Regions from separate parts of the Thermodesulforhabdus norvegica genome, predicted to be linked through region 1. Evidence: riboswitches for the same ligand, from Rfam matches in the RefSeq annotation. Region 1 holds a riboswitch; each other region holds the start of a gene.
What was found. Region 1 has a riboswitch for cobalamin ahead of cobI (precorrin-2 C(20)-methyltransferase). Riboswitches for the same ligand answer to the same signal wherever they lie in the genome.
Positions count from the first base shown of each region.

Region 2: another riboswitch for cobalamin. It lies ahead of cbpB (peptide-modifying radical SAM enzyme CbpB); the one in region 1 lies ahead of cobI (precorrin-2 C(20)-methyltransferase).
Region 3: another riboswitch for cobalamin. It lies ahead of BM091_RS01365 (TonB-dependent receptor plug domain-containing protein); the one in region 1 lies ahead of cobI (precorrin-2 C(20)-methyltransferase).
Region 4: another riboswitch for cobalamin. It lies ahead of BM091_RS02285 (sirohydrochlorin cobaltochelatase); the one in region 1 lies ahead of cobI (precorrin-2 C(20)-methyltransferase).

Region 1 is NZ_FOUU01000003.1:22,019-27,215, reverse strand. Features, by position in the region: gene BM091_RS06215 (ferritin-like domain-containing protein) at 1-450, shown strand, start outside; gene BM091_RS06210 (class I SAM-dependent methyltransferase) at 536-1,153, opposite strand; gene cobI (precorrin-2 C(20)-methyltransferase) at 1,232-1,984, opposite strand; cobalamin riboswitch at 2,087-2,267, opposite strand; gene BM091_RS06200 (cytochrome c3 family protein) at 2,336-2,761, opposite strand; gene BM091_RS06195 (insulinase family protein) at 2,939-5,197, shown strand, end outside.
Region 2 is NZ_FOUU01000001.1:515,225-520,421, forward strand. Features, by position in the region: gene rnfG (RnfABCDGE type electron transport complex subunit G) at 1-466, shown strand, start outside; gene rsxE (electron transport complex subunit RsxE) at 470-1,057, shown strand; gene rsxA (electron transport complex subunit RsxA) at 1,073-1,651, shown strand; cobalamin riboswitch at 1,677-1,897, shown strand; gene cbpB (peptide-modifying radical SAM enzyme CbpB) at 2,176-3,552, shown strand; gene kdsB (3-deoxy-manno-octulosonate cytidylyltransferase) at 3,586-4,329, opposite strand; gene glnE (bifunctional [glutamate--ammonia ligase]-adenylyl-L-tyrosine phosphorylase/[glutamate--ammonia-ligase] adenylyltransferase) at 4,358-5,197, shown strand, end outside.
Region 3 is NZ_FOUU01000001.1:272,533-277,729, forward strand. Features, by position in the region: gene BM091_RS01350 (MotA/TolQ/ExbB proton channel family protein) at 1-298, opposite strand, end outside; gene BM091_RS14025 (MotA/TolQ/ExbB proton channel family protein) at 286-1,746, opposite strand; gene BM091_RS01360 (DUF3450 domain-containing protein) at 1,743-2,528, opposite strand; cobalamin riboswitch at 2,790-2,979, shown strand; gene BM091_RS01365 (TonB-dependent receptor plug domain-containing protein) at 3,094-5,121, shown strand; gene BM091_RS01370 (DUF2162 family putative transporter) at 5,132-5,197, shown strand, end outside.
Region 4 is NZ_FOUU01000001.1:473,133-478,329, forward strand. Features, by position in the region: gene guaB (IMP dehydrogenase) at 1-376, opposite strand, end outside; gene BM091_RS02275 (Ppx/GppA phosphatase family protein) at 421-1,458, opposite strand; cobalamin riboswitch at 1,879-2,066, shown strand; gene BM091_RS02285 (sirohydrochlorin cobaltochelatase) at 2,246-3,151, shown strand; gene BM091_RS02290 (epoxyqueuosine reductase) at 3,148-3,921, opposite strand; gene BM091_RS02295 (gamma-glutamylcyclotransferase family protein) at 4,183-4,608, opposite strand; gene cbiB (adenosylcobinamide-phosphate synthase CbiB) at 4,624-5,197, opposite strand, start outside.

The sequences.
Region 1 (5,197 bases):
GAAATGGCATTGAGGCTTGAAGAAAACGGCGAGGCCTATTACAGGCAGGCTGCAGAGCATGCCAGATCCTGCGGAATGCCTCAAAAAGTGGCCGACCTGTGGAAAAAGCTTGCGGAAGACGAACGGGAACATAGAAAGATGTTCATGGAAATGAAAAAATCTTTTTTGCAGGGCACCGACATCGACATAAAAGAGAAGGTGGGATCCTGGTACATAGTCGAAGCTATAGGCAACAGGCTTTTTTCATTCGACCCGGCCTGTGCCTTCAGCGCATCGGAGCCGAAGGATATAATCGGGATAGCCCGTGGTGTGGAAGAAGATTCTATCAGGTTCTACGAATTCCTCAGAAAGCTCGTCGATAATGAAACCGTTTTGTCGATCATAAAAAGAATAATCGATGAAGAGCGGGGCCATGTTGAACATCTTGACCGGCTACTGGCAGGCTTATAATCCGGGGATTGCAAATCCTCATTAATTCACGAAAGGATCTTGCTCTTCACCGGCCCGAACCGATTTGTCGTAGCATAAGGTCAATTCACTTTAGGCCTGTAGCTATGAATATGCCGACAGAAGCACATCCACAATCTGGTTGGGCACAACAGTTCTCGCCCAGACTTTTCACCGAAACCTCTCTCAGCCCTGCCTCCGCCAACCATTCCTTCATGTGCTCACTTTTAAATCCCAACCACGCATCGTGATGCTCTATCCGCAGGAAGTCGTGGGAATGCTCATCCAGATCGGTGATAATAAGTTTACCCCCTGGTCTGAGAATTCGCGCCATCTCTTTAATTGCCCGATACGGCAATTCTATGTGATGAAGACACATATTGGCAAAGGCGTAATCTACACTTTCGTCGGAGATGGGTAGCTCCGTCACTTCTCCGACCAGATAATCAACCCCGCTAACGCCTGCCAGCTTCCTTCTCATCCCGGCAAGCATTGCTCCGGAGCGATCAACCGCTATCACACGCAAACCTCTGTTGACCAGCCCTTCGGTGATGAAACCCGTGCCTGCTCCAATGTCGGCAGCAACGGCATCGCTTCGCACACCCGCAATTGAAATGGCCTTTTCTCTGACCTCCTCCGAGAAAAAACCCCGCCTCATCCGATCCCAATCAGAAGCAACCCGGTCGAAATAGTGGTTCGAAGTCATGACACCCCCTATTACCTTCGCCCATACACTCAACCCCAGCAGACCTTACAAACCGTCGACACGATAAAAAGGCCTTTTTCACCGTGCGGAAGAAACTTCGGGCAGATCAGAGGCAGAAACACTCTGAAGCTTTTTCTTCACTATCATAAGAGACAGGTAATGGGGCTTTTGCCCCCGTAAGGATCTTACATCGTACGAGATGGATTCCCCCTCCAGGCCGCACCGGCTGACAAAACAGGCGTTCTTTTCCAGCCCCTGTGATTCCAGAGCATCTATTACGGCGTCTATGTTCCGGTAAACCTTCAGTAAAACCACGTTGTCTGTAACTTCAAGCATTCTCCGGAGATGTTCTCCCCCCTGTGCTCCCGAAACTACGGCCAGAGATTCTTCACCTTCAACCAGAGGCACCGTACAGGCAGAAGCCGCCGCCTGAAAGGAAGTGATGCCCGGAACGGTTTCGATTTTTACGCTTCCCAGCAGGTTATAGAGTTCTCTCACCAAATATATGTATGTGCTGTAGATCAGGGGGTCTCCGAGAGTAACAAAGGCGACATCCTTACCGCTTCTCAAGACCTCCGCCACCCTCAGGCCGTTTTTGTGCCATGAATTTTCAAGGGTATCCGAATGGTAAGTCATCGGGAAGTAAAGATATTCCACAGGGGTTTCCGGAGGCAGGTAGGGTTTCACTATGTCGAGTGCCAGGCTGTAGCTATTTTTGGAGGAGGCCGCAGCGAAGATATAAGATACCCGATTCAAGATTCTTACGGCCTTAACGGTAATGAGTTCGGGATCCCCGGGACCAACCCCTATTCCGTAGAAAGTTCCCACCATTTCTCATACCCCTTAAAAATAAAAATCCTTAGAAGGAATCGACTTCTAAGGATCCCCCATTTCCATCCTCAGAACTGCGGGCTCACCCTCATCCCCGAGGTGAGAGCCTCTCGTCGTCAGGCAGGTGTTCTGACTTGCGGATCTTCCTACTCCCCGCGCCTTCCCCCTGAAGGAGTGGCCTTCTGCGGGTTTCGTCCCCGCTCACAGCGGTGGGTCCGTGCCGGATTCTCACCGGACTTCCCTTTTAAGCCCTCTACCGGGCACCTGACAACAGAACAGCACTTGCCTTTTACATTAATCCTTTCTTATCAGTCAACGATAAGAAAAGGCCAGAGAGACAAAAAGCCGGGGCTACTGCCCTTCTTTTATCGTATGGCAGCCCTGACACGTTATGGGAGCTGCTTTGGTGTTGTTTTCGTGATTGTACTTGCGATGGCAGTCAATGCAGAGCCCGTGATAAGAAAGCTTCAGATTCAGTTTTTGCTGAGGAGGAGGAAGCCTCTTTTCGTTTTTCACCGTCGGTTCGTTATGACAGACCTGACAGGACGTTTCATCTCCGTCGGTCCAGATATTTTCGCCGTTTTTGTAAAGATGATGACACTCCGTACAATCATAACCCAAATCATCAAAGTGAAGCATGTGAGGAAACCTTACAAGGGGCATTGTATGCTTCGGGTAGAGCGATGAGTTGATAATAATCTCCTCTTCCTGAGCAAAACCCTTTGGCGAAGAGACAAAAAGTATTGCAAAAACCATCAAAAAAGCCAGTTTCTTCATGGTACCTTCCTCTCGAAAGCAATAAAAGTTAGTTCTTGTGACGGCTTCGGCCTACTTTTTAGTGAAATTTTTCTCGCGGTGTCAAGTGAAGCCGGAAGGAAAATTCTTGCCGACAACTCCGGCCAGAGGGTATTTCATAAAATCCGTATAAAAAAGACGGCAGAGTGAGGTGGATTTATGGAGGGTTTTGAAAAAATAGACGAGCGGGAGATCCCTGAGCTGAGCACCAGCGCCTTTAGATACACCCACAAGCCTTCAGGGGCAGATATCCTGTTGTTAAAAAACGGGGACGAAAACAAAGTTTTTGGAATAACCTTCAGAACGCCCCCTCAGGATGCCACCGGACTTCCTCACATACTGGAACATTCGGTACTCTGCGGTTCCCGCAAGTATCCGGTCAAAGAACCCTTCGTCGAGCTTCTCAAAGGCTCACTCCAAACCTTTCTGAATGCCTTTACCTATCCCGACAAAACATGCTACCCCGTGGCAAGTACACATGAAAAGGATTTTCATAATCTCGTGGATGTGTACCTCGACGCAGTTTTTTTCCCGATGCTCAGGGAAGAAATCTTTCTCCAGGAAGGCTGGCACTATCATGTGGAGAATCCCAGCGAAAAGCCGGAAATTCGCGGGGTGGTTTACAACGAAATGAAAGGGGCTTACTCATCACCCGAGAGAGTTCTCGCAGAAACCATCCAGCAGTCCCTGTTTCCCGATCACCCCTATTCCTTCGATTCCGGAGGAGACCCCCTGGAGATTCCGAATCTCTCGTACGAGGACTTCGTTGCCTACCACAAAAGATTCTACCACCCCAGCAATTCCCGCATCTTCTTCTACGGAAACGGTTATCCTGACGCCGAACTCAGCCACATCGCTTCCTATCTGGAAAGCTTTTCGGCGACCCACGTTCCTTCTTCAATCCCGGACCTGAAGCCCTGGACGGGTTTACGGAAAGTACAAAAAAAATATGCAGCAACGCCCGGTGACAACCTGGATCGTAAAACCTATGCAACGCTCAACTGGTTACTGCCGGAAACACACGAAAGGATCACAAATTTTTCGCTTCAGATACTGCACCACATCCTGATCGGCACTCCGGGATCTCCGCTGAGGAGAGCACTCATAGAGTCAGGGTTGGGCGAGGATCTTGCCGGTGGGGGCCTGGAGACAGAACTGCGATGGATGTACTTTGCCATCGGCCTCAAAGGCATGTCTTCAACCGCAATAGACGACATGGTCAACCTGATAGAGGATACCATTAGAGGGCTCATCCGAGACGGCATTCCAAGATCTACCGTAGAGGCCGCCCTCAACACGGTAGAATTCGCCTACCGGGAGGGTAATACCGGGAACTACCCAAGAGGTCTCATCCTGATGCTCAGTGCTCTTACTACCTGGCTCTATGATCACGATCCTCTGGCTCTCGTGGCCTTTGAAAAACCCATCAACAGGATAAAAGACCTTTATGCGGAGAACCCTCATTACTTCTCAGAACTCCTAGAGAAGTACTTCCTTCAGAACGACCGAAAATCCCTGGTCATTCTCGAGCCGGATCCCGATCTTTTGCGGAAAATGGAGGAACGCCTCCAGGCAAAGCTCGAAGAAGCCACGAAAGGATGGACGAAGGAGACGAAAATTTACTTCCTGGAAAAGACAAAAGCTCTTGTAACCTACCAGAATCAGCCGGATCGTCCCGAAGACATAGCTAAAATCCCGCGGCTGAGCAGGAATGACCTCAGCCCAGAACATCCCGCCTTACCCCGGATCATCGAAAACTCCTCGAACCCCCTCATGATGCTCCACCCGATTCAAACGAACGGTATCGTATATATCGACATAGGTTTCAAGTTTGACGGAATGCCACAGGATCATCTTTCCTATCTGCCTCTTTTTTGCTCAGCTCTTCTTGAAGCGGGTACGACCGACGAAGACTACGTAAAGTTTACCGAGCGAATAGCCCGTCATACGGGGGGCATACGCCCGAAATTAGTTGTCAGGAATTCCTTCAGTGACCCGTCAGGGGTTTATCTGCTACTACTCAGGGGTAAGGCTCTTTCCGAGAAAGTTCCCGAGCTACTGAGAATCTTCCGGGACATGATAAGTAAAGTAGATCTGAACAACCGGGACCGTATCTTTCAGATTATTCTTCGCCATAAGGCCCTGAGGTATCAGAGGATCATTCCCGAGGGACATCGAATGGCCATGAGAAGAGTCCGGGGACACTTTACCCTGCCCGACCGCGTCAAGGAAGAGCTTTCGGGATTGAGTCAATACTTCTTTGTGAAAAACCTGGCTGACAATTTCGACAAGAAGTGGCCCGAGATTAAAGAAAACCTTTCAGCCCTGAGGGATTATCTTTTTAAAACATCCCGGATGGTCGTGTCCGTAACGGCAGACGGAGATCTTCTGACCGCAACGAGAGCAAGTCTGGAAAGG
Region 2 (5,197 bases), on a different contig from region 1:
GGCTTATCAGTTGCTCAAATTCGTGAAGGAACCTTCCATCAGAGCAGTTTTCTCGGTACTGGATTATGACAACGATCCCATAAAGGATCGTATGGAGGTCAAGGTAGGAGAGGAAACCAAAACCGTTTTTCCTGCCAAAAAGGGTGGTCAGGTTATAGCCGTGGCGTTGGATGCTGCTGCTTCTGGTTACGGCGGTCCGGTAGAGGTCATGGTGGGATTTAAGCCTGATGGTACTCTTGTGGGAATTGGTATAATGAGACATTCGGAAACACCCGGACTGGGAGCAAGGGTTACGGAAGATGTCTTTACGTCTCAGTTCAGAGACAAGACACCTCCCATAAAACTGTCGGCACAGGGTGGTACGATAAACGCCGTATCAGGGGCCACGATCTCCAGTACTGCTGTCGTTACTGCGGTAAATCAGGCAAGTGAAATCTTTTCTCAGATCAAGGGGGAGGTTTTTTAACCTATGAGTGTTGCAAAAGAATTCACAAAGGGTTTGTGGAAAGAAATACCTCCTTTCAGGCTTGTTCTCGGGCTTTGTCCGACACTTGCCGTAACCACAGCGGCCGAAAACGGGCTTGGTATGGGGTTGGCCACAACCTTCGTCCTGGTGGGTTCCAATTTTATAGTCTCAATTCTGCGTAAGATCATACCTTCTAAAGTTAGAATAGCCTCCTTCATCGTTGTCATTGCAACTTTTGTTGTTATGGTGGAATTGCTCATGCAGGCTTACTTCTATCCTCTATACAAGGTGCTTGGAATTTTTATACCCTTAATCGTGGTTAACTGTATCGTTCTAGGTCGAGCTGAGGCTTTTGCCTCAAAAAACGGGGTAATTCTGTCTCTGGCCGATGGGCTCGGCATTGGGCTTGGTTTTACCATCTCGCTTACGGTGCTCGGAGCTATAAGAGAACTTTTCGGAAGTGGCACAATCTTCGGGCATGCCGTTATGGGGGCATCTTTTGAACCTTTGAGTTTCCTGATAAAAGCCCCGGGGGCTTTTCTGTGTCTGGGTGTTATTCTCGCAATTATGAACGCCATCAGCGAAAAGTAAGAGAGTGAGCGGGCCATGAACGAGTATTTGTTGATTGTTATCAGTGCCGTTCTTGTAAAAAACATCCTTTTGATACGTTATCTCGGTAACTGTCCTTTTCTGGGCGTGTCCAACCGAATGGACACGGCTACCGGCATGGCTATGGCCGTCGTCTTCGTCATGACGCTGGCCAATCTCATAACCTGGTGTGTTCACAGATACATTCTCGTTCCCTTTGGTCTTGAATACCTTCGCACCATTGCCTTCATATTGGTAATCGCATCGCTGGTTCAACTTGTGGAAATGTTCTTGCAAAAGTCAGTGCCTGTTCTCTACAGAATGCTGGGGATTTTCCTGCCTTTGATTACAACAAATTGCGCCGTGCTTGGTGCGGCTGTTATAGCCATTAACGAGGAGTATAACCTTGCCCAGGGTGTTGTCTTCGGCATTGCCTCTGCCGTTGGTTTCGGTCTGGCACTGATATTGATGACTGGGCTTCGTGAAAGGTATGCTCTTCAGCCCGTACCCCGGCATTTCAGGGGTACTTCATCGGGCTTAATTACTGCAAGTTTGCTTGCTCTGGCCTTTTTTGGCTTTTTTGGAATGGTTGAATAGAAGTTTGACCTTTTTTCATACTTGCGTTATTTACGGAGTTGAAAGAGCGTAGCTAAGGCTTCGGCATCCCGGAACACGGTGAAAATCCGTGGCGGACCCGCCGCTGTGATCGGGGACGGGAGGTCACCCCAGGGATTCGGGAGTTAGCTTTCCGGATCCGGCCACTGTTCTGCTCAAGCAGAATGGGAAGGCTGTGGCCATCCCGGATGATCCGAGAGCCAGAAGACCTGTCGAAGCCGTTAGCGGGCAATCCTGATGGCAAAGGGATCCCGGATCGATCACGCTGTAGGTGTGTGGTTGATCCGGGTTTTTCTTTTAAACCAAAACCGTAACGGGAGGTACTGACATGAAGGCAAAGGTCATCAGTTACCGTCGTCGCTGCCGTTCTGCTGCCGGAACCGGGCTTTCCCACTACATTTTGTTGACTCCCAAAAAGTAACCTAGCTACCGACCACTAATCGGGAATCACGGCAGGCCGTGGCCTGCCGTGACGAATTAGAAACTCGGGGAGGAAAGTTACCACTATGACAATCCCGCTTTACGCAAACACCGGTTATGGACCACACTTCAGCGTAATCGACATCGGCCTCAAGGACAAGGTCGCCGTAATTGACCCCGACACAGGCTTCTGGGCCCTGAGTGAATCAAGTTCGTTGGGTGATATACTGGCCGGCGACTTTGCAGAAAAATACATGGACCAACGGCAAAGTTTCGCCGAGGAAATGGATAATTTCCGATTTAACCTTACTCCCTCGGCCGTGTACTTCAACCCCACGGAAAAATGCAACTTTAACTGCACTTATTGCTATATTCCGGAGGAAATTCGGCGTAACGGCGTAACAATGACCTCCGAAGAAGTTTCCAGGGCCCTCAATGTCCTGAAGGAATATTTCGGTAAAACTCTGCCCCCGAAGGTTAAACCTCAAGTTATCTTCCACGGAAGCGAACCGATGATCGCCCGTGACGCCGTTTTCCGGGCAATTGAGGATTTTCGTGATGATTTCCTGTTCGGCATACAGACAAACGGCATTCTTCTGGATCGCGAAGCAGTGGAGTTCCTGACATCACGGAACACCGGAATCGGGCTGTCTCTAGATGCCCCCGTTGAAGAGGTTGCCAACACAACCCGGAAGAACTGGAGCGGTCAGGGGGGATTCCGAAAAATCCTCGAAGTGCTGGAGATGCTTCGAGAATATCCGGCCTACAATGTCATTACCACGGTCACCCGAGAAAATGTCCATCTTCTACCGCAGATGGTTGACTTCTTTGCAGATCTGGGCGTTCAAATGGTGATGTTTAACCCCGTAAGATGCACTCAACGGGGAGGCAGAGAACTTAAACCCGAGGACTCCATTATGGCAGAATACTTCTGCCGTGCCCTAGACCAGACGAGAACCGTAAGAGACCGCAAGGGATTCAAAATTGTGGTGGTTAATTTTGCCAACGTCCTGGCCGGGATTCTCGGCCCCACGACAAGAAGGCTCATGTGCGACATATCGCCATGTGGCGGAGGCAGGTGCTTTTTTGCGGTTTCGGCCCGGGGAGATCTCTTTCCCTGCAGTGAATTCGTGGGATTTCCCGAATTCCGTGGAGGAAACCTTTTAAAAGACCCTGTTGAAAATGCCCTTAAATCCGAACCTTTCCTCAAGGTTACGAATCGCAAGGTGGAAGACATAGCCCCCTGTTTCAGGTGCGCCATAAAACACTTCTGCGGCGCTCCTTGCCCTGCCGAAGTGTACTCTCTTCACGGAAAACTCAATGCTCCGGCCCCCTATTGCAAATTTTACGAGGAGCAGGTTCGATACGCTTTCAGGGTAATAGCGTCCGGAGAAGAAAAAGAATTCCTTTGGGACGGCTGGGAGGAAGAAACGGAGGAAACCTTTTCTCAGATCCTGCCTTAGGTCTATAAGGGGTCCGATTTAGGTCGGACCCTTTCATTTCTTGTTTTTCAGGTACCTGAGAAATTCTTCAACATCGTCCGGCGTATCTATAGAAATTGTATCCCGTGAAGACGGAAGAATTTTAACGGAATAGCCCCGTTCAAGGGCTCTGAGCTGTTCCAGGCGCTCAAGTTGTTCCAGCTTACCCGGTGGCAACTTCACAAAAGTTTTCAAAAAGCCGTAACGATAACCATAAAACCCCAGATGCTTCCACCAGACCAGATTATCAGACGTGTCGTCTCTGACGTGTGGTATCGGAGCACGGGAAAAGTAAAGAGCTCGCATTTCGTTATCAAAAACAACCTTGACGGTGTTGGGATTCAGGAATTCTTCTTTTGATTTTGATCGATAGGCCAGCGTAATAATGGAGAATTCCGGATACTCCACACAAGCCGTTATCAAATCGTCCACAATCTGCCCGTCAACCGTGGGTTCATCACCCTGTACGTTAATAATGACGTCCTCGTCGCGGCAACCGTACTTCTCGGCCGCTTCGGCTATTCTATCGGTCCCGGACAAGTGTTCGGAACTGGTCAGCACGACAGATGCACCGAAGCTTTCGGCTTCCTCACGAATCCTTTCATCATCCGTGGCTATTATCACATTATCGGCTTTCAGGCTCCGGGAGCATCCCTCGTAAACCCACCTTAATAAGGACTTCCCCGCCAACTTCAAAAGAGGCTTTCCGGGAAGCCTTGTCGAAGAGTACCTTGCCGGTATAAAGACATAAGTTGCCATGAAAACCTCTTAATGTGGAGGAACCTCGATGTCCGAAAAAGCCCAGCTAGATATTACGGATCCTTCCGATCAAAGACAAGCCCTGGAACTGGCCTCCAACTATGCGAAAACCCTCCTTCAGAGATTTCCGGAATACTCTGAATGGTTATGGGATCAGAAATCGATAAGAAGAAGCTTTTCGCTTTTGGATGTTCACAGGGATTTTCAGAAAGAAATCGGTGAAGCTCCTTCTCTGGCCGAGGTAGCCAGAGCTATGAGGCGGGTGAAGCAAAGACATTTCCTGAGACTCGCCCTGAGGGACCTAATCGGTTTGGACGACCTCCAGAGTTCAACGGGTCAGCTATCGGATTTCGCCTGCGCTGCATTTCAAACGGCTTACCAATTTCTCGAAAAATTTCCCCATCTTTGGAACGGGGTTTTGCTTATTGATGAAATAAAATCAGGAAATCTATCCCTTGCGGTAATCGGACTCGGCAAGCTGGGAGCCCACGAACTGAATTTTGTTTCAGATGTGGATATTATGTTCATATACGAGATGGATCCGACCTCATCCAACCGCCTGCTTCACGAAGTCGTCTCAACTCTAACCCGTTTATGCCATGCCTTAGTTCATCTGGTGGACGACATCGTGGAGGGTGATCGGCTGTTCAAAGTAGATCTGCGCTTAAGACCCGGCGGAAAAGACTCGGAACTGGTCGTCCCTCTGCCCTTTGCATTACACCATTACCTTGTGGAAGGTCAGAGCTGGGAAAGATTTGCTCTTATCAAGGCCTCCCCCCTTGCCGGTAACATAAGTCTGGGTAATTACCTGATAAGGGAAGTTCAGCCCTTCATATACCGTCGTTTTCTCGACTTTCAGGCGCTGGAC
Region 3 (5,197 bases), on a different contig from region 1:
GATTTCTGGGATTCATACCCATCCAGGAAGAAAGAACCCTGAACGCCGAAATCATCCCGGAGACCGTTCCCAGAAGCCCGATGAGCGGAGCCACCACGGCAAGGACTACAAGGGTATTACTTGCTCTTTCCAATTGTTCAAAAGTACCGACAGACACTGCATCCGACCTTTTCCGAGCTTTAGGAAATACAGAAGCCACAAAAACCGCCCAGGTCCATACAGAACAAACGAACAGAGCTATCATCCAGGGGCCGCCCTGTTGAAAGTAGGAAACCAGAGAATTGACTATTTCGCCCATGACCCTTTCTCCCTTTGTTCCCATTCCGTAAGAATCCCGCAAACCTGAGAACTTTTTTCCTCTGCCTCCGTCGTCAATCTGTCTGCCCATCTCTCCAGGAAATGATGGGCTACTATGACGGGAACGGCGATCATCAGGCCAAATTGCGTCGTTACAAGAGCTTCGGAAATACCGGCAGAAAGATACCTGGGGTTACCGGTTCCAACGACCGTTATAACCTGAAAGGTTTCGATTATTCCGCATACCGTCCCGAGAAGACCCAAAAGAGGAGCAACAGAAGCCATGGTTGTAAGTGTCGAAAGAAACCGGTTGAGGCGTCCCGTCTCTTTAAAAAGGGCTTCATCAACGATATCTTCAACTCTCGGCACTTCAGCCCTGGTCGGATTTGAGAGAAAGTAAGCTGAATACGCCGAAACTATGTTGCCGACAATCCTTGCCGCAGGAGAAAACCCTAATCCCTTACAGATCTCGTAACATCGATCCCATTTGCCCGAACGAACCGCATCCATAATACGCGTCCATGCTTCTTCGCCGAGCGGCTTTTGCTTCCGGTAAAACCAGACTCTCTCGATAAAAATGGACGCACATATGAGCGCTATAAGCAGAAGCGGCCACATAACGACCCCGCCCGACTTAAACCATTCGACGAGGCGATTGCCTGTGGCTTCGTAAACGTTCTCGTAAGCCTTTTTCCCCGTTATGTCGACCGGCACAGGACCGCCGTTTTTATCAAGAAAGTTTTTTACGGTCCGTGAGATTTCCGCCGGAAGGGGATAACCTGAAAGCAGAAAAGAATTGCCGGGACCCAGTCTGACGAGCCTGACATCGTCACTGGATAAGGCAAAAATACAGAAAGTTCCGACCCTCAAAGCCGTCACATTTCGTTCCTGACCGTCATCGCCGTAAATGGGAAGTTCGACCTTCTCTACAAGTCCCCCAAGCGTGATTTCCGTAAAGAGCGCTTCCGCCAGGGACCTGATATCTTCCATGGTTACAACGTAGTCCGGTTCATTTAATCTATCCCGCAGGTCCTTTAAACCGCCGTGATACATGACCAGAGGATTTCTGTCGAAAAGACCTGCAAAATCGTCCTGCCATGAAAGAATCTGCCTGTGTATTTCGGCCACTTCACCCTGCTGCTCCGAAAGGTCTTTACGGAATTCTTCTTCATTTTTCCGCAATGCTTCAAACTCACTCTTGAGACCCTCTACTTCACTTCTCAGAGCTCCGGCCCTTTTTTCAAGCGTCGCGATTTCTTCAAGCAGAGCACTTCGCTCCTTTTCGATCTGCCCGAAAACCCTTGAGGTCCTTTCTTCGGACAGTGTTATTTCTTTTTCAACCTCCTTTGAAAGAGTCCTCCAGGAAAGGCCTTCAGCTCTCGGAGTTCCCTGCATTACTGACAAAATAAGAAGACACAGCACGGAGAATTTCAGGGGTTGTGAGATCATCGTTCAGCCCTTTCACCGGCAACCGGAATAACTAACCAGGTATCTTCCCGGGAAGGCTCCAGGGAGTCTCCCCTCTGTACTCGATCAAAAACCTCCAGAACCCGGTCTCTTAAATCACCGGAAACAGGCTTCCATGTATGACTCACGGGATCATAAAAATTAAGAAAAGACCTATCAGGAGGCCCACAAAAAAGTGCAAGTCTGCCCACCCGCAAAAACTGCACGTACTGCTCTTTATCCCCCTCTTTGAGCATGCCGTCGTAGACTTCCACCGACCTTCCGTAAAGAGCTTCCGCAAGTAGAGTTTCAAGAACCTTTCGGGTCTTTTCCGATAGAGAAATCGAATAATCCGCAAGGGTTGCTTTGAGATCGGTCAGCCTCTTGAGCCTTTGTTCTCTGTGAAAGGGTAGGTCATTCCTTATGGCTTCATCAAGCCTATCTGTCGCATCGTAGAGAAACCTCTCAAGGTTCGAAATCAACTCCTGCGCACTTTCTCTCTGTTGCTCCAGTTTCTCAGACCTGGTCCTGGCCGTGTCCCGGTAATTCTCGTATTTCTCCTTTTCATGCTGCAGGTAGGCGATTTCCATTTTGAGCTTTACAATCTTTTGCTCCAGGGCAGCTCGCTCCTTTTCCCATTCTTCCCAGGCTCGGGCGGCATCTTTTTCATCGGATATTGCCTTGGTCAGAGCGGCATACAGTCCCGAAGGAGTCCCGGTAGAAGCACCAACATTACCTGCCGTCAGTATCGTGATCACAAAGAAAGCATTACATTTCAACCACATAGCAGCCGACCTCCATAAAATCAAAAGGCCACGCTCCCTTCCCTTTTCCGGAAAGGGCCTTCGTGGCCTTTTTCCTGTCCCCGGTTTTTCGGAACCGTTCTTCGGTTCGCCTGATGTTATTTTAGCGCATTGGTGGATGTCAAGAGGATAAACGCACCTGCCATCAAAACACATTACGAAACTGTGTCGGGTCGCTACAGGATACCAGAAAACAGTGTTGACATTTCATGTTTCCATCAGGTATAGGAGTTACGGAAATTTTGAAGTTTAGCGGTATCAGGTGCCCCTGCTAAGGGCTTAAAAGGGAACCCCGTGGGAATCGGGGACGGTCCCGCCGCTGTGAACGGGGACGAAACCCGCAAAATGCCACTGTCCCGATGATCGGGATGGGAAGGCGCGGGGAGTAGGAAGATCCGTGAGTCAGAAGACCTGCCTGATACCGGCCGATTGAGGGTTCGAGGAAGGACCCGAGCGGCTCCCAGGGATGAAGAAAGCAGGGTGCAATCCTTAGGGCGCAGGCTCTAAGGATTTTTTTTATAAATTAAAAACCCAAGGAGGAATCATTATGCGAGTCCTGCCGGTCTTCGTGGCCTTTCTGTCCCTGGGATTCAACCTTTTTTGTTGCCATGCCTCTCGTGCTTTTGAGATGGAACCTCTGGTCATCACCGCAACCAGGGTTCCAACACCGAGTCACGAAGTCCCTGTAAGGGTCGACGTCATCACCCGGGAAGAAATAGAACGATCACACGCATCAGACCTTTCAGAGCTGCTCATTCAGAAGCTCCCTACCCATTTTCATCGATACCCCGGATCACTTACCTCTGTTGATATTCGCGGATTCCGTACAGACACGCACGGAACGGACATCAAAGGTCGTGTCCTCGTGCTCATTGACGGTCACAGGGCCGGGACGGGAAACATATCGGCCGTTCCTCTGGAAAATGTTGAAAAAATCGAGATTCTTCGAGGGCCCGCATCGGTCATGTACGGTTCTGCGGCCCTCGGCGGCGTGATCAACATCATTACGAGAGAAGGCAGGGGAAAACCCACCGTTGAAGCGGGCTTTGAATACGGAAGCTGGAATCGAAAAAAAGGCAGTCTCTCCGCATCAGGAGGACTTTCCGGAGATCAAATTGGTATATCCTTCGGCGCAAGGCAAATTCATCAGGACGATGACTATAACGATGGAGACGGCGATAGGGTTGAAAACACGCACTATTCTGACGAAGCCTATTCCCTGAGCCTTACGGCAAGGCCAGCAGAAGGTCACCGTATTATGTTCGTCGGCCAATACTTCAGGGCCTGGGATGTGGGGACGCCCGGCGCTACCTACAGTCCTGACTACGACGATTATAAAAGCATACTGCGGCGCTACGGTGCTCTGAGTTATGACGGCGGCGCGGACGAACTAGGTCTTTCGTGGCACATCAGTGGCTACAGCGTTTACGACAGAAGCTCCTGGAACGATCCTGCTCAGGCCTGGGGATATCTCAACCACATTGTAGAAACCGAAACACAGGGTCTTCGAGGCCATGTTGCCGTACCTGCTTTCGGTTTGGGAAGGATAATCGTCGGAGGCGATTTCGATCACATCGAAGTGGATTCCTGGAACGTCCCCCCGGGTGTCGCACCATGGTCTCCCGACACAAGCTACGACAATTATGCTCTTTATGGGGAACAAAAAATTTCCCTTTTTGACCGTCTCAATATCTATGCCGGCCTGAGATACGACCTTTTCGACGAAAGCCTGGAAGAAACTCCGGGGCTTGAGGTTACGGCCGAAGATAAAAGCTTCGACGACGTAAGCTGGAGGGTCGGCGCAAGCTTCGACCTCACAGACTGGCTGACGGCCAGGGGTCACATCGGAACGGGCTTTCGGGCACCTACGGCCGATGAGCTGGCCGGTAGGTTTGCTCAGGGGAGCTGGACAAAGATCGCTGGAAATCCCGATCTGGAGCCCGAAAAGAGCACGACCTATGAGCTGGGGGTCGATGCGGTTTACGGCAAGGCGTCGCTGGGTTTTTCCGTCTTTTACACGGACTACACGGATCGCATTGTCGGCGGATTTACAACGTGCATTGACGGCGATTGCACCTGGACCACCTACAGAAACGTTGACGGGGCGACCTTTACCGGCATGGACGGATATGCCTCCTGCGACTTCGCATTCTCTCTTGGTTCTTTTAATGCCACCGTCACCCCTTATGTAAACTGGATCTACTATTTCTCCCGTGAGCTTGAAGACGAAAGCTCGGCACAGGACCTCGGTACCGATACCGTTACCTATGTATCAAAGGCCAATCTGATCGCCGGGCTTCGGTTTCACTTTGACCGCTATGCAGACCTGAACATATGGGCGAACTACCATGGTCCTCAAAAAGTTCAGAACTGGGACTACACATCACCCTTATACGGAACCGTTTACGACAAAGGCGGTTTCACCATTTATTCACTCCGGCTGGATTTTCACATCTTCGATCATCTTCATCCCTATCTGACGATCGATAACCTGACCGACAAGGATTACGCCTACGCAGATGGATACCCTATGCCGGGGCTGACCGTTATCGGAGGCTTTAAACTCAGGTTCTAGGGAGGCAGGCATGTCCGTTAGGGCTCTCATTGTTGGCCTCTTTCTGGCCCTTGCCGTTTTCGCCGCCAAAACAGGG
Region 4 (5,197 bases), on a different contig from region 1:
CGACCGGAATACCGGATATTCTGTACCTGCTCATCAATTCGAGCACATCGGCAATACTCTGATCGGGTTCAACGGTCACGGGATCCAGGATCATACCGCTTTCCGATTTTTTTACCTTGCTAACCTCAAGGGCCTGCATCTCTATAGGCATATTCCGATGGATGATACCAATACCGCCCTCTCTGGCCATGCTTATCGCCGTGTCTGCCTCCGTCACCGTATCCATGGCGGCACTTAAGAGCGGGATGTTGAGCTTAATGTCCCTGGTAAGCCAGGTTTCGGTATTCACTTCAACGGGTAGAACTTCGGAATAGGCCGGTACGAGTAAAATGTCGTCGAAAGTGAGCGCCTCGGGAATTCTATGAACTTCTACCATGATTTAACCTCTCAGCAATTACCGATATTGTGACGGCCCGATAGTTAACGTCGGGCATCAAAAAAATTGTTCTCGCCTTTAGCCTTTTCGAAATGCCATGTCAAGGGTGAGTATATCCCGTCAGGAGTCAACCCCATGTACTCTTCGGCTGCAATCAGTGCAAGTCCTTCCAGGAGCCCTGCATCGGAAACGATCATCTCCTGCCGGCCTAAAAGTGAAAGAATACGATGCACGATCAGGGTTCCGCCCACTATCACATCTTCCCTACCGGGTTCAAGCCCCGGTATTTTCCTGCGGTCCTCAAAAGTAAGCCCTGCCAATTCTTTCAGGATCTTTTCCACCCACGGAAGTGATAGTTTCGTTCCAATCATCCTATAGGGTTCATAGGACATCATGCCCAGGAAAATTGCGCCCAGAGTTGCAACCGTCCCGGCGGTACCGATCAACTCGAAACTTGAGTCCACAAATCGGCCGATCTCCACTACTGCCGGCTTCAATAGATTATCCACATATTCTTTTGCTTCCCGAATTTTACCGGACCCAACGGGTGCATCTTTAAGGAACATTCCCGTAATCGTTGAAGCCCCCACAAAAACACTGGTGCTGAAAACCAGACGATCGCTTCTGACCACGACAAACTCGGTGGAACCTCCACCGAGATCGAATAGGACAGCGGGCATTCCGTAGAACGACAAATCCATTCGAGCCCTTATCACGTTAAGAGTTCCACGGGCAGCAGTAAGAGCCTCATCCTCTTCGGAAAGAACCTTACAGGGGTAGCTCAAAGCGGACTCCACATCCTTCACGAATGCTTCTTTCTCGCCGGCCCGCCTCACCACACCCGTTGCACCGCAAAAGGCATAGGCCACACCAAAATCTTTTAGAATACGGCAATAGTCCCTAAGGACCTCCAGGGTTTGCCGCTTTCTCGTGGTGCTCAGATATCCCTTGTCCTGGAAATTTTCCGCAAGCCTCGTTATACGGCGATGGTGACTCAACGGGAACAGAGCACCCGATCTCTCTTCGACAACAAGCATTCGTACCGTGTGGGATCCGATATCAACTCCTGCGAACCTCTTCATCTTACCTCCCTGCGGTCGGAGACCCCTTCCGTAAGGGAGGGGAGGAGACCGCTCTTGAAATTTTGCAGGTATCGAGGTAACGCATTTATTGTGCGGTCGGAGACTCCTTCCGTAAAGGGGGAGATGAGACCGCAAGGTGTGCCAGGATCGTAATAACCCCAAAGGCACTCTCCGCTTCCGTGGAGAGAAACGGCTTCGGGGAAAACAGAAACAGAAACTATCCGGCTCAGGTCGTGGCCGGGAGCGGCATGTCCCTCCCGGTGGGACGCCGTCAACCGTCCCAATGTAGCGGTGCTACCCGTTAGCATCAGCTACAAGCTCCTTCCGTTAAGGAGTAGTAGTTGACTTTGCATCTCCTGCACAAAGGCAAAAAATATTTCTTGACATCACTAATTCACCTATCGTAGGGTTAATTTCGTATTGTGGTTAAATCGGTCAGGTGCCCGAGAGGGCTTAAAAGGGAATCCCGTGGGAATCGGGAGCGGTCCCGCCGCTGTAACCGGGGACGAAAGTCGCAGAGTGCCACTGTCCTGATTATCCAGGATGGGAAGGTGCGGCGAGTAGGGTGATCCGGGAGCCAGAAGACCTGCCTGAACCGTAAGTGCCGGGCGAGGACATCGGCCATCTGGCGGATGAAGTAAAACGGGTGCAATCCCCAGAGTCTTTTTGAAGGCTCTGGGGTTTTTTTATGCACCGAATCCCTCCTCATCGTTTCACTAACCCTGCAACCCCCGGGACGTTTTACCGGCGTCCCGGGGCATTTTAAACCGTTTTAGGAGGATAAGTCATGAGGGAACTTCAAAAAAAATCTTGTTCTAAACTCATTCTAATGCTTTCGGTTATGGGCCTTTTGATTTCAGGACTCTGGAGCAACGGAGCCGAAGCCATGGAGAAGCAAAAAGAGAAAAAAACGGCTATACTCCTCAGCGCATTTGGAACCAGTATTCCCGAGGCACAGAGCGTTTTCAGAAACGTTGAGAAAATGGTCCGTGAGCGTTTCCCCAACACGGAAGTCCGCTGGGCCTACACATCCTCAATCATCCGGAAGAAGCTGGCTGCTCAAGGGCAGATCCTCCACTCCCCCGAAATGGCGCTTGCCCAGCTCATGGAAGACGGATACACCCACGTCGCGGTTCTTTCCCTTCATTTTATTCCGGGAAAGGAGTTTCATGACCTGATGGCAAACGCCCGTTTTTTTGAGCAAATGGCGGGTGGCTTCGACCGGGTCGTCGTAGCATGGCCTCTTCTTTCCAGCCATGACGATTTCGTACGGGTGGTTGAAGCCGTCATGGCCCACATACCGAAGACCCGGAGGCCCGAAGATGCCGTTATCCTCATGGGTCACGGCAGTGAAAAACACCCTGCCGATGCCATTTATTCGGCCGTTGACGTGGAATTTAAGAAAAAAGATCCCCTTATTTTTGTTGCTACCGTAGAAGGTCATCCAACACTGGATGACCTAATTCCCCTTTTGAAAAAGAACAGGGTAAAGAAGGTATTTCTTATGCCCTTTATGAGCGTTGCAGGGGATCATGCCAGGAACGATATGGCAGGGGACGATCCTGATAGCTGGAAATCCCTTTTGACAAAAGAAGGCTACGAAGTAATTCCAGTACTGGAAGGAATGGCCGGATATCCCGAGATAGTGAACATATGGTTGGATCATCTCCAAGAAGCAATGAAAAATCTCTAGTTTCGAGGGATGCTGAAGGAACAAGGAACATTGCAGGAGCATTGACCGCACACATCAGTTAGCGGAAGATCAGAGAAACGCTCGTTATTTTCAAGTAATCTCTGGTAACATAAAGATCGATTTAAGCCGTTAACGGAAAGGGCCCCCACGGGGCATCGCTTTAAACATGCCTCACAGGGGAGCCCTCGTTTGCTCAAACAAAATTCTTCCTGTGGCTTCGCAGAAGTTTCCACCGGAGCGCTGGTAACCAGACTCCCGAACCGTCCACAACAGCCCGAAGCAGTAATCAGAAGATGGTTAAGACCAAAGGTCCCCAGGCCTGCGTAATAAGCAAGGTGCTTATGAGACCATCTGCTGACAAGCCTCCGGGAATCGAAATTATGAGTAGCCGGCGTTACCGCAGTCTCATATCCCTGATCCCCCAGGAACGAAGCCAGATCCTGATTGATCCGGGCTATCAGAGCATTTGTCTCAACATAGGCAAAGGCCCAAAGCCGGGATGCGAAAGGGTGAAACTTACCGTTATCTTTTGCCACATCCTCAACAAAGGGCAGGAAGTAAACCACGACGCTTCTGGCCGAAGGCAGAAGATCCGGAGGAAGAGCATGATCTGGGGCAACCGCTTTTTTTAGTTCGAGAAGTCTAGCATCTCGAGCATCCACTGCACCAACAAGAGGTTCACGCCACAGGCTTGAATAGCCCCTTTCCAGCAACCATGCCTCAATTGAACCAAGTACTCGATCTTTTATGCTAAGAAGGGTCACCTTCATCAGCTCCAAACCTCCAGGGTCCCGGTTTACCTGACGAGCCCAGTTTTCTAAAGGTTAATCTTCCAAAAGGCAACCGAATTCTTGATGCAGAAGAGGGCTTTAGAGCAAAAGGTATTGTCTTACCAACCTTTATCCCTAGCTGTTTTATTGAGCATGAAGAACCGTACTAAAAGGTCCTAAAGGGGGTACCGGAGAAGAGTAATGTTACCAGGCAAAGTGTCCGGAAGCATTTATGCCAAGACCGAAACCCGGGAGTAGAAATTACTCAAAGCCACGATAGGAGCTTCTGAAAGCATCTTTAAATTTTGTCAAAAATTCATGAAAATCCCATTCCTCACCGGTCAACATCGAATAAAAGGCAGGTTTAACAACATAGGCAAAGGCTTCTATCTTTTCGCCGGTCATGAGAACCGGGGTAACGGGAACACGCTCGTACATGTCACCTTCAAATCTATCGAGTCCCTGCCAGAGTTCGTCAGAAACTCCGAAATATACCACTCCTCCGACAAAACCACCGGGGTCAGGTAAAATACCCGGGTAAAACTCATCGCGTATCCGGTATCTTGAAAACCCCCGGAGAAGAGCCCGTCGACTCGCAAGAACGGTTCCGCAAACTTCGAGCATTATTTCGGGGCACATGAGAGTACCATAGGCGAACAGGTTGCCTTCGGTTTTAGCTTGCTTCATGCTGAAAAGTTCTCTTTAAAAGCTCATAATAAAAGCCACAAAAGCACAGGAGCACACCGCTACGAGATACAGTATCTTAACGCTCTCTCTGTAAACTTCACACCCCACCGTGCGAAGTGGCTCGCCGATCAGCGGTTTATTTACGATACGGCCGAAATAGGAAAGTCGCCCTCCCAGTTGCACACCCAGAGCACCTGCAACAGCCGCCTGAGGATACCCAGCATTAGGGCTCGCAACCTTACGGGCATCTCTGAAAACCGTCCTGAGAGCTCTTCCGGCATCAAGACCCAAAAACCACGCGGAGATTACGATAAATCCCGCAGTAAGTCTCGCCGGTACGTAATTCACCAGATCATCGAGTCTTGCAGCACAGCGACCGAAATGAAGGTAGCGATCATTCTTATAGCCGATCATCGAGTCCATCGTGTTTACGGCCTTGTAGAGCAGTGCTCCCACAGGACCTCCCACAAGCAGATAGAAGAAAGGCGCCACCACACCGTCGGAGATATTTTCCGAAAGCGTCTCAATAACGCTTTTCATAACCCCCTGCTCGTCAAGAACATCCGTATCCCTGCTAACTATCCAGGAC